DNA from 2 places in the Halobacillus amylolyticus genome. Region 1 is predicted to be linked to the other one. Evidence: riboswitches for the same ligand, from Rfam matches in the RefSeq annotation. Region 1 holds a riboswitch; the other holds the start of a gene.
What was found. Region 1 has a riboswitch for thiamine pyrophosphate ahead of tenA (thiaminase II). Riboswitches for the same ligand answer to the same signal wherever they lie in the genome.
Positions count from the first base shown of each region.

Region 1 (4,444 bases):
CATTGGCACTAAAGTTCATGACAACTTGGTTCGTTAAGTTGTGAATTAGCGGCTGTTTCTCTCTCACTTCGGAAATAATATCTAAAACCATTTGTTAAAAACCTCCTCACGTGTTGCAAAGTGATTAGTCGGACCACTTCCATTGCCGAGATTGAATGAGTGGCGAATGGCTTCGGTTACAAAATACTTTGCTTGCTTGACTGCTTCTACCAAAGGCAACCCTTGACTTAAGTAGGCCGTTATCGCTGCTGAATACGTACATCCAGTTCCATGGGTATTTTTTGTATCAATTCGTTCACTTGTAAAGGTATGAATCTCAGATCCGTCATATAAAAAGTCGACCGCTTCTCCCTTCATATGACCACCTTTTACTAAGGCAGCACCAGCACCAAATCTCGTAACCATTTGCTGTGCTGCTTCTTTCATATCCTCACTGCTCTCCATCGATTCCCCTAAAATATCCTCTGCCTCAGGGATATTCGGTGTCACAAGCGAAGTTAGCGGCAGTAAATTCTCACGGAGCCATACGCGGGACTCCTCTTCAATCAGAGGATCACCGCTTTGGGCAACCATGACAGGGTCCATCACGTAAGGTGCTGACACCTGCGGAACCCACTCGGCAACCGCCTTCATCATACTGACGTTTGAGATCATCCCTGTTTTGAAAGCATGGACAGGCATGTCAGAAGAAATCGCCTCAAGCTGATCTTTCAGCATCTCAATGGGAAGATGATGAACACTCTTCACCCCCGTAGTATTTTGAGCAACGATGGAAGTGATTACACTCATCCCGTAGCTTTGTAATTCTTGAAACGTCTTTAAGTCAGCTTGAATACCGGCACCACCACTCGGGTCGGTGCCAGCAATTGTTAACGCACAGGCTGCTTGCTTCATTTCGAACTCACCGCCTCCCCTGTCGGCCATTCTTCACAAGTGTACGCCATTTCCCAGAAATTCAATTCAAGTTGGCAACTCTTTCGAAAGGCATCTTTCATACGACGCAGCTCAACCTCTGACGCTTCTTCGGCGAGCTCATCAAGACGTTCACACATGGCCATTGATAGCGTATCAAAATCCTCATTCGCGTAGAACTCTATCCAAGGATAGAACGTGTGATTCGGTGTCGGCTGATACTTTTTCATCAAGTGGTTGCCAATTTCAACGTACGTCCATGGACATGGAAGCAAAGCGGCCAGAATTTCGCCGAGGCCGCCCATTTGCGCATGATACATCATGTGTTTGACGTAGTGATCAGCTGTCGGCGGCAATGGATAGCCTTGTAGTTCGTCATAACCTGCCCCAATCACATCGCAAAAGTTGTGGTGTGGGTGTGTTTCGCTATTTAATACAAAACCGACTTGTTCACTAAAATAACCCATGTCGCGGCGTTCGGTTGACTTCGAAATCGCGACACCATACACGTGCATAAAAGCGTTTAAGTATTCATAATCGGCTTTAATGTAGTGGGCTAAGGCTTGTTCTGGAACCTCACCTTTCCCGATTCCCTCAACAAAGGGGTGGTTAAAAATTGCTTCAAATAACTCATTATTTTCTTTTCTAACTATTTCGGTAAATGTCATAAATTTTGCCTCCTTAATTTTAAAAAAGAAGCTACTAAGAGGTTTTGTGAGGCTACTTCCCTTTCGCTGGTATTACCCAGATCAGGTTCCAAGGGACTAAGGAAGAATCCTTATCTCAGCGCACTCGCGCCCCTAGTAGTTTCCGAAAGTCATAGATTTGGTTGTGGGATAGCGTTCGATTGACGCAATCTAGATACGACAAACAAGCCAAGTAAAGCACCGGTTGTACTGCTTATAAGAAATGATGGTAAAAAGGCTAAGGCTCCCGCCGAACTGCCCATTAGAACATTTGCATAGGGGACAGAGAACAGCGCACCAATCATGCCAGAACCAATCATTTCGCCTGACGCTGCCATCCAGGGTTTTTTAGACCATTTGTAAAAGTAACCCGCGAGCAGGGCTCCAATCATGCCTCCTGGAAACGCAAGCAATGTACCGAGTCCTAGCAGATTTCGTAGCAAGCCGATCGTAAAAGCGATTCCGACCGCTGGGATCGGCCCAAGCGTGATGGCTGCCATCACATTGACGGCATGCTGAACAGGGTAAGCTTTAGCAATACCGGCCGGAAACCAAAGCAACTGGGACCCAAGCGTTCCAATTGCCACAAATATCGCCATCGTCGTTAATAGTCGAGTACGATTCACGTCGTTTCCTCCTTTCTTTAAATGTAGATCAAGAAACCTTCACACACATTGAGGGAAGCGATTGAACACTAAAAAAGCCAGATCCTAGAGTGGACCTGGCTTCGAATGGATAAAGTCATAAGACATTTCGTCTGACTACTTCCCTCCGCTGGTGTTAACCAGATCAGGTTCATAAGAGTCGGAAAGCTTACTTGCTTTCCTCTCAGCCCACACTCGGGCCCCCCTAGTAGTTTTACTAACTATTCACTTGGTTGATTTCATCATAACAAAGCATTTTTCGTTTGTCACTGTTCACTCTTCCACTTTTTTCAACATCCATAACCTAACACTAAGCTCAAGCAAAAACAAGTCGTCGGCATTTAACAGTGATAATCCCGTTAATTGCTCAATGTTACGTAATCTATGAAGTAAGGACTGACGATGCAAAGTCAAGGCCCTCGCTGTTTGACTCACATTACTGTTATATTTGTTATAAACAATAAACGTCTGAATGAGATCGGTCTGCCGCTTCTGATCATATTCAATTAAAGGCTGCAGTGTATCTTTCACAATGCTCTCAATTTCTTTTTCATGGGAAAGAGCCATAAGAAGCCTGTTCATTCGGGTATCACTAAAAAAGGTGCGGTTTCCTTCCTCGTGCTGTTGTTTTCCAATATTTAAAGCAGTTACAGCTTCATCGTAGCTTTGGTGGAAAGAAAGAATTCCTCTTTTATGAAAAGATATTCCCCAGGAAATATTTATTCCAGCAAGTAATTCGTTTAATCTCCGTTCAATGAGATCGAGAAATTGATTACTTGTCTCGACATACGGATGGCTATCTGCTTCCAAGTAGACGATCACTTCTCCGTCCTCAAATGTTGCCATCGTTCGCCGTTTCAGAACCTCACCGGCGTGGGTGACCTCTTTTTGAATATAATAATTGCGGCTGTGCATTGATGAGGACTGTACTTTGTGATCTGTTGACCCGATAAGGTTATCTACCTTTTTCTTGAAGCGGATGGAACCGACAAGGCAAATGTATGGAAGGGTTAAGTCATAGCCTAACAATTGGGCTTTTGACAGCATTTGTTTATCTAAGTTGATATCATTCTTGGCTAGGTCTAATAGGAAATGATCTCTAAGCCGGATTTCTGTCATTTCAATGGCATCTTCTTTTACAAAATATAGAGCACAAGCGGTTAGCGCATGCTCTAGAATGTTTAGGACAGGCCATGTTAGTTCTTCATCACCTTTTGGTTGAAATAGAAGGTAGCCTTGCTTTTTATGATTAGACAGAATAGTAAGTTGATAGCAGTATTGCACACCAATCTTATATTCTTCAATGTAATGATAGAGAGGGTGATCACGAAATGGAGTATCCTCTGCCGGAATCAGTTCGTAATCCCCTTCAGTCACGCCGTTCAAGACATCGATCATTTTCTGGTCAAAGTCATAATTAGCACGCACAATTTTATTGTGGTCACTGATCGCGACAGGAATCCTTGAATGTTGATAAAGAATGGTCATGATTTCTTGCAAGCCTTTTCCATTTAGTACACAATTTATTAACTCTTGTCTGATTCCTTCGGCATGCCTTTGTTCGACTTCTTTCTCTTTGCTAATTTCAATTAATACATCCTGCAAAATATCTCCGAAGCGGACGTCCCATGGAATTTCGATGATGATAAAGTTCTCGTCGAAGGCAAGCTGCTGGATGCGATCAGGAATTTTGAAAATGTGCCGTCCTGTAGCAAAAGCAAGGGCAGATGCCCCTGATTGCATAACATCCTTGACATAAGTTTCTAAACAATTAGGGTCATCCCCGCAACCAACCCCTGTACTGAGCACAAACTCGTTTTTTCGAACAAAATTCTCTACAGGTGTTTCAATGACTGAAATCCATTCTACATAATTGGTTTCTACACTCTCTTGCCCAACATGGACTTTTGCCGACTTCATTACAGGTAATTGCAAGACATCCTTCACAGTTATTCCCATCCATCACACCCCGCAAGCTTATCTAGTTTCAAGCAACTCACGCACCGTTTCATGGTCTACATTATTACCACTGACAATCACCACAATTGTACGCTCTTTCCCCTTCTTTTTTAGAAGCAGCTGCCCAACCCCTGCACCTGCTGCACCTTCTATCACCATTTTATGATGCTCAATCATAAACAATACCCCTTCTGATATTGCCTTTTCAGAGAGAAGAAGACTTTCATCCATATACTGCTGTGT
Region 1 covers NZ_CP095075.1:2,930,379-2,934,822, reverse strand. The annotation lists gene thiM (hydroxyethylthiazole kinase) at 1-91, opposite strand, end outside; gene thiD (bifunctional hydroxymethylpyrimidine kinase/phosphomethylpyrimidine kinase) at 82-894, opposite strand; gene tenA (thiaminase II) at 891-1,580, opposite strand; TPP riboswitch at 1,621-1,724, opposite strand; gene thiW (energy coupling factor transporter S component ThiW) at 1,730-2,224, opposite strand; TPP riboswitch at 2,348-2,459, opposite strand; gene MUO15_RS15090 (PucR family transcriptional regulator) at 2,516-4,201, opposite strand; gene MUO15_RS15085 (pyridoxal-phosphate dependent enzyme) at 4,220-4,444, opposite strand, start outside.

Region 2 (4,444 bases), 500 kb from region 1:
CACGTAATTGAGGAGTTTCACGAGTTGACAATATAATTCCTGCCCGTGGGAGGAATAACCTAAGGGCGAGCATAGCTTGAACCATATTTTGATCCGTTACATGAATTTCAGGTTGAAAACTTCCTGCATTCGGCTGTATTCTCGGAAACGAAACGCCAATTTCCGCATCTAAGTATTTGTCTTGGAGGTAACTTCCGTGTAAACCAGTGAGATAACTTTCTTTGCGCCAATCTTCAAGACCAAGCAAAGCTCCGATCGTAACAGATCTCATCCCAGCCTGACACCCTCGCTCAGGTGTATCCAAGCGATACTTGTAAAACCGCTTCGGTCCCTTCGTATGAAGATCACGATAAATTTTTTCGTCGTATGTTTCCTGAAAAACCGTCAGCGTATCAATTCCGCTCGCCACCAAGGCTTCATAATCCTCGAGGTCCATCGGCTGAACCTCGAGTCCTACTGATGAAAAATACTTTCTGAGAACCTTCATGATTTTTGTTAAGTAATCAACAGATGAATGCACACGGGATTCCCCCGAAAGGATGATAATTTGTTCAATTCCTTTCGTGGATATCGCCTGAGCTTCTTCCTCCACTTCTTCCATTGTTAAACGCCTTCTAGGAAAAACGTTCTCTACACTAAAGCTGCAATACTTACATGTGTTAACACAGTAATCGGAGACATAAAGCGGCTGAAATAGCTGCATGGTATAGCCAAAGTGCTGCACTGTGAGCTGGTGTGCCTTCTGAGCCATTTCTTCTATGTAACCTTCTGCAGCGGGCGACAATAGAGTGAAATAATCCTGATCAGTTAGAGAATCTTTTTGTAAAACTTTCTCGACATCCCTTGCCGTCACCTCATCAAATAATGAACTAAACGGCTGATCTTTCAACTTTTCATACACGTTATAGAAACTCATTATTAACCCCTCCTGTTGAAGTTAAAAATCCCGTTAGCGGTGAGGAGGCTTTTGCCTGAAAAGACGATTGCCCGGGTCCTGAAATGTAAGCCATTCTCCCTGCTCTAACCGCCATATCAAAAGCCTTCGCCATAGCCACAGGGTCCTTCGCTGTTGCAATCGCTGTATTCACAAGGACAGCATCCGAGCCCATTTCCATCGCTTCCGCTGCCTCAGAAGGTTTGCCAATCCCTGCATCTACGACAATGGGAACATCGATTTCATCAATCATAATCCGGATCATTTCCTTCATCCGAATACCCCGGTTCGAACCAATTGGAGATCCCAGCGGCATGATCGCTGCAGCCCCGGCCTCTTCCATGCGTTTCGCTGCCATTAAGTCAGGACTCATATAAGCCAGGACAACAAATCCTTCGTCTACCAAGATTTTCGTGGCTTTAATCGTCTCCTCATTATCGGGAAGAAGGTATTTTTGATCGGAAATGACCTCAATCTTGACCCAGTTTCCCATTCCGCTAGCCTTTCCAAGTCGTGCAATCCGCACCGCTTCTTCAGCCGTCCTCGCCCCTGAGGTATTCGGCATTAACGTTGCCTGCTTTGGAATATCATTAACGATATGCTTGCCAGACCCATCTAGATCCACCCGCCTAATCGCAACCGTAACAACCTGTGAATGAGACTGTTCAATCGCATCCCGCATTACACTATGGTCAGCAAATTTCCCTGTTCCTGTAAACAAACGACTTTCAAGCTCTATCCCCGCGATGACTAACGGATCTCTCATAACATCTCCCCCTCGTTAAGTTTCCATTAAAAAAAGCTCACCCGCGTTATGGGTGAGCTTCGATTTACCTTATGCAATACACGTTTACATTCAGCCTCGAAAGCTTCCCTACGCTGGTTCTAACCAAGTCAGGTTCAAAGGGTCGGAAATGTTTTCCTCTCAGCCACATGCATGGCACCCCTAGCTCTTTTCTTGTTCAATTATTGAAAACCTTTTCTTAAGGATAGCAAAACTCTTCCAGTTTGTGAACCAGTTTTTTCTTGTTCACCTCATCACACTTCCCCCAGAAATCTTCATAGACTCTCCAATGATATTCCCAGCTGTCTCAGATAATAAAAACACAATCGTATTCGCTACTTCTTCAGCAGTAGAAATCCGCCCCGAAGGAATCCCTTCTTCTGCAACCTTCAATTGCTCTTCAAAACTACGATTGTTCCGTTCGCCTTTGGAGCGAATCGACTCCCGCCCCATTTCTGTATCCACATAGCCAGGGCAAACTGCATTAACCCGAATATTGTGCTCAATCGCCTCAATTGCAAGCGACTGAGTAAACCCAGTCACCGCAAATTTCGAAGCACTATAGGCGATGTTCGCATGCGTCCCGCGCAAGCCTGATAAAGAGGATAGATTTACGATTGCCCCCTCGCTCTGAGGCTTCATCTTCTCATAAGCAAGCTGTGTCAGTAACACTGTAGAAAAATAGTTCAGCTCCATTACGTTACGAAGCTCGTCTTCCGTTAGATTGTCGAGTGTGCCTCCCCCGACCACCCCGGCTGAGTTGACAAGTCCAGTAATAGCTCCATTTGTCTGGATTGCCTCATCCACCAAATATCTCCGGCTTTCCTCGTCATTAAGTTCGGCGGTGTGAACATATACTTCTACAGAGTCATTCAACTTTTCACATTCCTTTTTAAGGTTGTTCAGCTTTTCCTCCCTTCGTCCCGTTATCGTTACGTTGGCTCCTGATCGCACCACAGCTTTTGTCGTTTCATAACCGATGCCCCGGTAGCTCCGGTAATTAGGATATGTCTGTCCTTAAGAGCTTCATTTGAAAAAATACTACTCATTCGATTTGACCTCCTTTTTATCTATGTCTTTCCATAACCTTTCTATTTATAACTGAAACCATTGCATACATTAACATGGCTACGTACAATAGTCTTATGTGACTAGAAAGGAAGATTTTATGTATCGTTCAGTAGGTTTTTGGAAACGTCTCGTAGCAGGTATTTTAGATTCTATTATTGTGATGCTCCCAATTTCCCTATTAGGAATGCTTTTATTTGGATGGGAGTTCGACAGCCCTTATTCTAACTGGATTACCCTCCCCTACTCTTTGTTCCTTCCAGTTTTATGGAAGGGGTATATTGTCGGTAAAAGAATTATGGGAATACGTATTATAAAGGTTAATGGGAATAACGTCGGAGTCGGAACGATGTTCATGCGTTTGATCGTAGGCGGACTCGTGTATGCCTTAACATTAGGAATTGGCCTCATTGTCAGTGCCTTTATGGTCGGAATCAGGGAAGACAACCGCTCTATTCATGACTTTATAGCTGGAACTTATGTTACAGAGGCAAAACCAGGCGAAGTATAAAATAAGGTAACAAAAAAAGCGAGCACATCAATGTGCTCGCTTTCTATAAAACTATCTTAGAAAAACATGATCGCCGATAACTGTTGTTACTTCTTGATCACTCAAAAACTCACTAGTCGCTTTATCAGGATTATAGAAAAACAGTGACTCACGATCATATCCCTGATAATCCAATGCCTCTTCAACAGCACGTTTAGATTCTTCACTTGCAGGCTGATTAATTGTACCATTCATTACAGGAGAGAACTGGTACCCATCATAAATCACACCATATATAGAATCAGGATACTTATCACTAGACACCCTGTTTAAAACAACCGTAGCGACCGCAACTTTACCAGCATAGCTTTCTCCTTTAGCTTCTGCTTCTACTAATCTAGCAAGCAGATCTTCTTCAGATTCACTAGGCAGAACAGGCAGTTCCAACTGCTCGTCTGGATAAATTTCATTCCTCTCCATGTTGTTCATTTCTTTAAGCTGCTGAACAGGAATTCCGTAATGATTGGCAATTTTATATAAAGACTCACCTTTTTGAACGGTATGAGTGCTGCTGTGTGCGAAAACTTGGCTTGTAAACGTCAATGAACAGGCGATTGCGACAGACACAATCATCATTCGTTTTACTATCATGATTTACCTCCTTGATGTTTAATCTTTTTACAAGGTAACACATGTATTTACAGGTTATCACTATTAATTATTTCCATTGTTTCCATGTAGGTGGGTAAATTGTTAGACCGACCAGCCTGCTCATTCATCCTTTCACTCATCACCTGAAGCTGAAACCCTTATCTTTCAGCCTTTTTTATGCCTCGCTGATTTGTGTTCAATGTTAATACTATAATTCCGAAAAGCAGTAATCCGATACCTATCCATGACACTCCTGACAAGCGTTCCCCAACGAGAAACACACCCAAGCTCCGCCAAAGCAAGGGTAACGGCTGTGATGAAGGCACAAACTTCAGCCCCTTAACGAACAGGTAATAGGCTACAGCTATCGTAAGGATACCAAGGTGAAGACTGACAGTGACCCCCTTCATACTTCCAAGCCATGAGAAATCAAACCAGAACAAAAACGGCAACAATAGTAAACCACTTAAAGTAAATACCACGTATTTATTAAAACCAAATTATAATTTAAAGGATG
Region 2 covers NZ_CP095075.1:2,431,076-2,435,519, forward strand. The annotation lists gene thiH (2-iminoacetate synthase ThiH) at 1-916, opposite strand, end outside; gene MUO15_RS12520 (thiazole synthase) at 903-1,700, opposite strand; TPP riboswitch at 1,789-1,892, opposite strand; gene MUO15_RS12525 (SDR family NAD(P)-dependent oxidoreductase) at 1,965-2,675, opposite strand; gene MUO15_RS12530 (RDD family protein) at 2,887-3,297, shown strand; gene MUO15_RS12535 (cell wall hydrolase) at 3,349-3,927, opposite strand; gene MUO15_RS12540 (EamA family transporter) at 4,086-4,409, opposite strand.
Region 2: another riboswitch for thiamine pyrophosphate. It lies ahead of MUO15_RS12520 (thiazole synthase); the one in region 1 lies ahead of tenA (thiaminase II).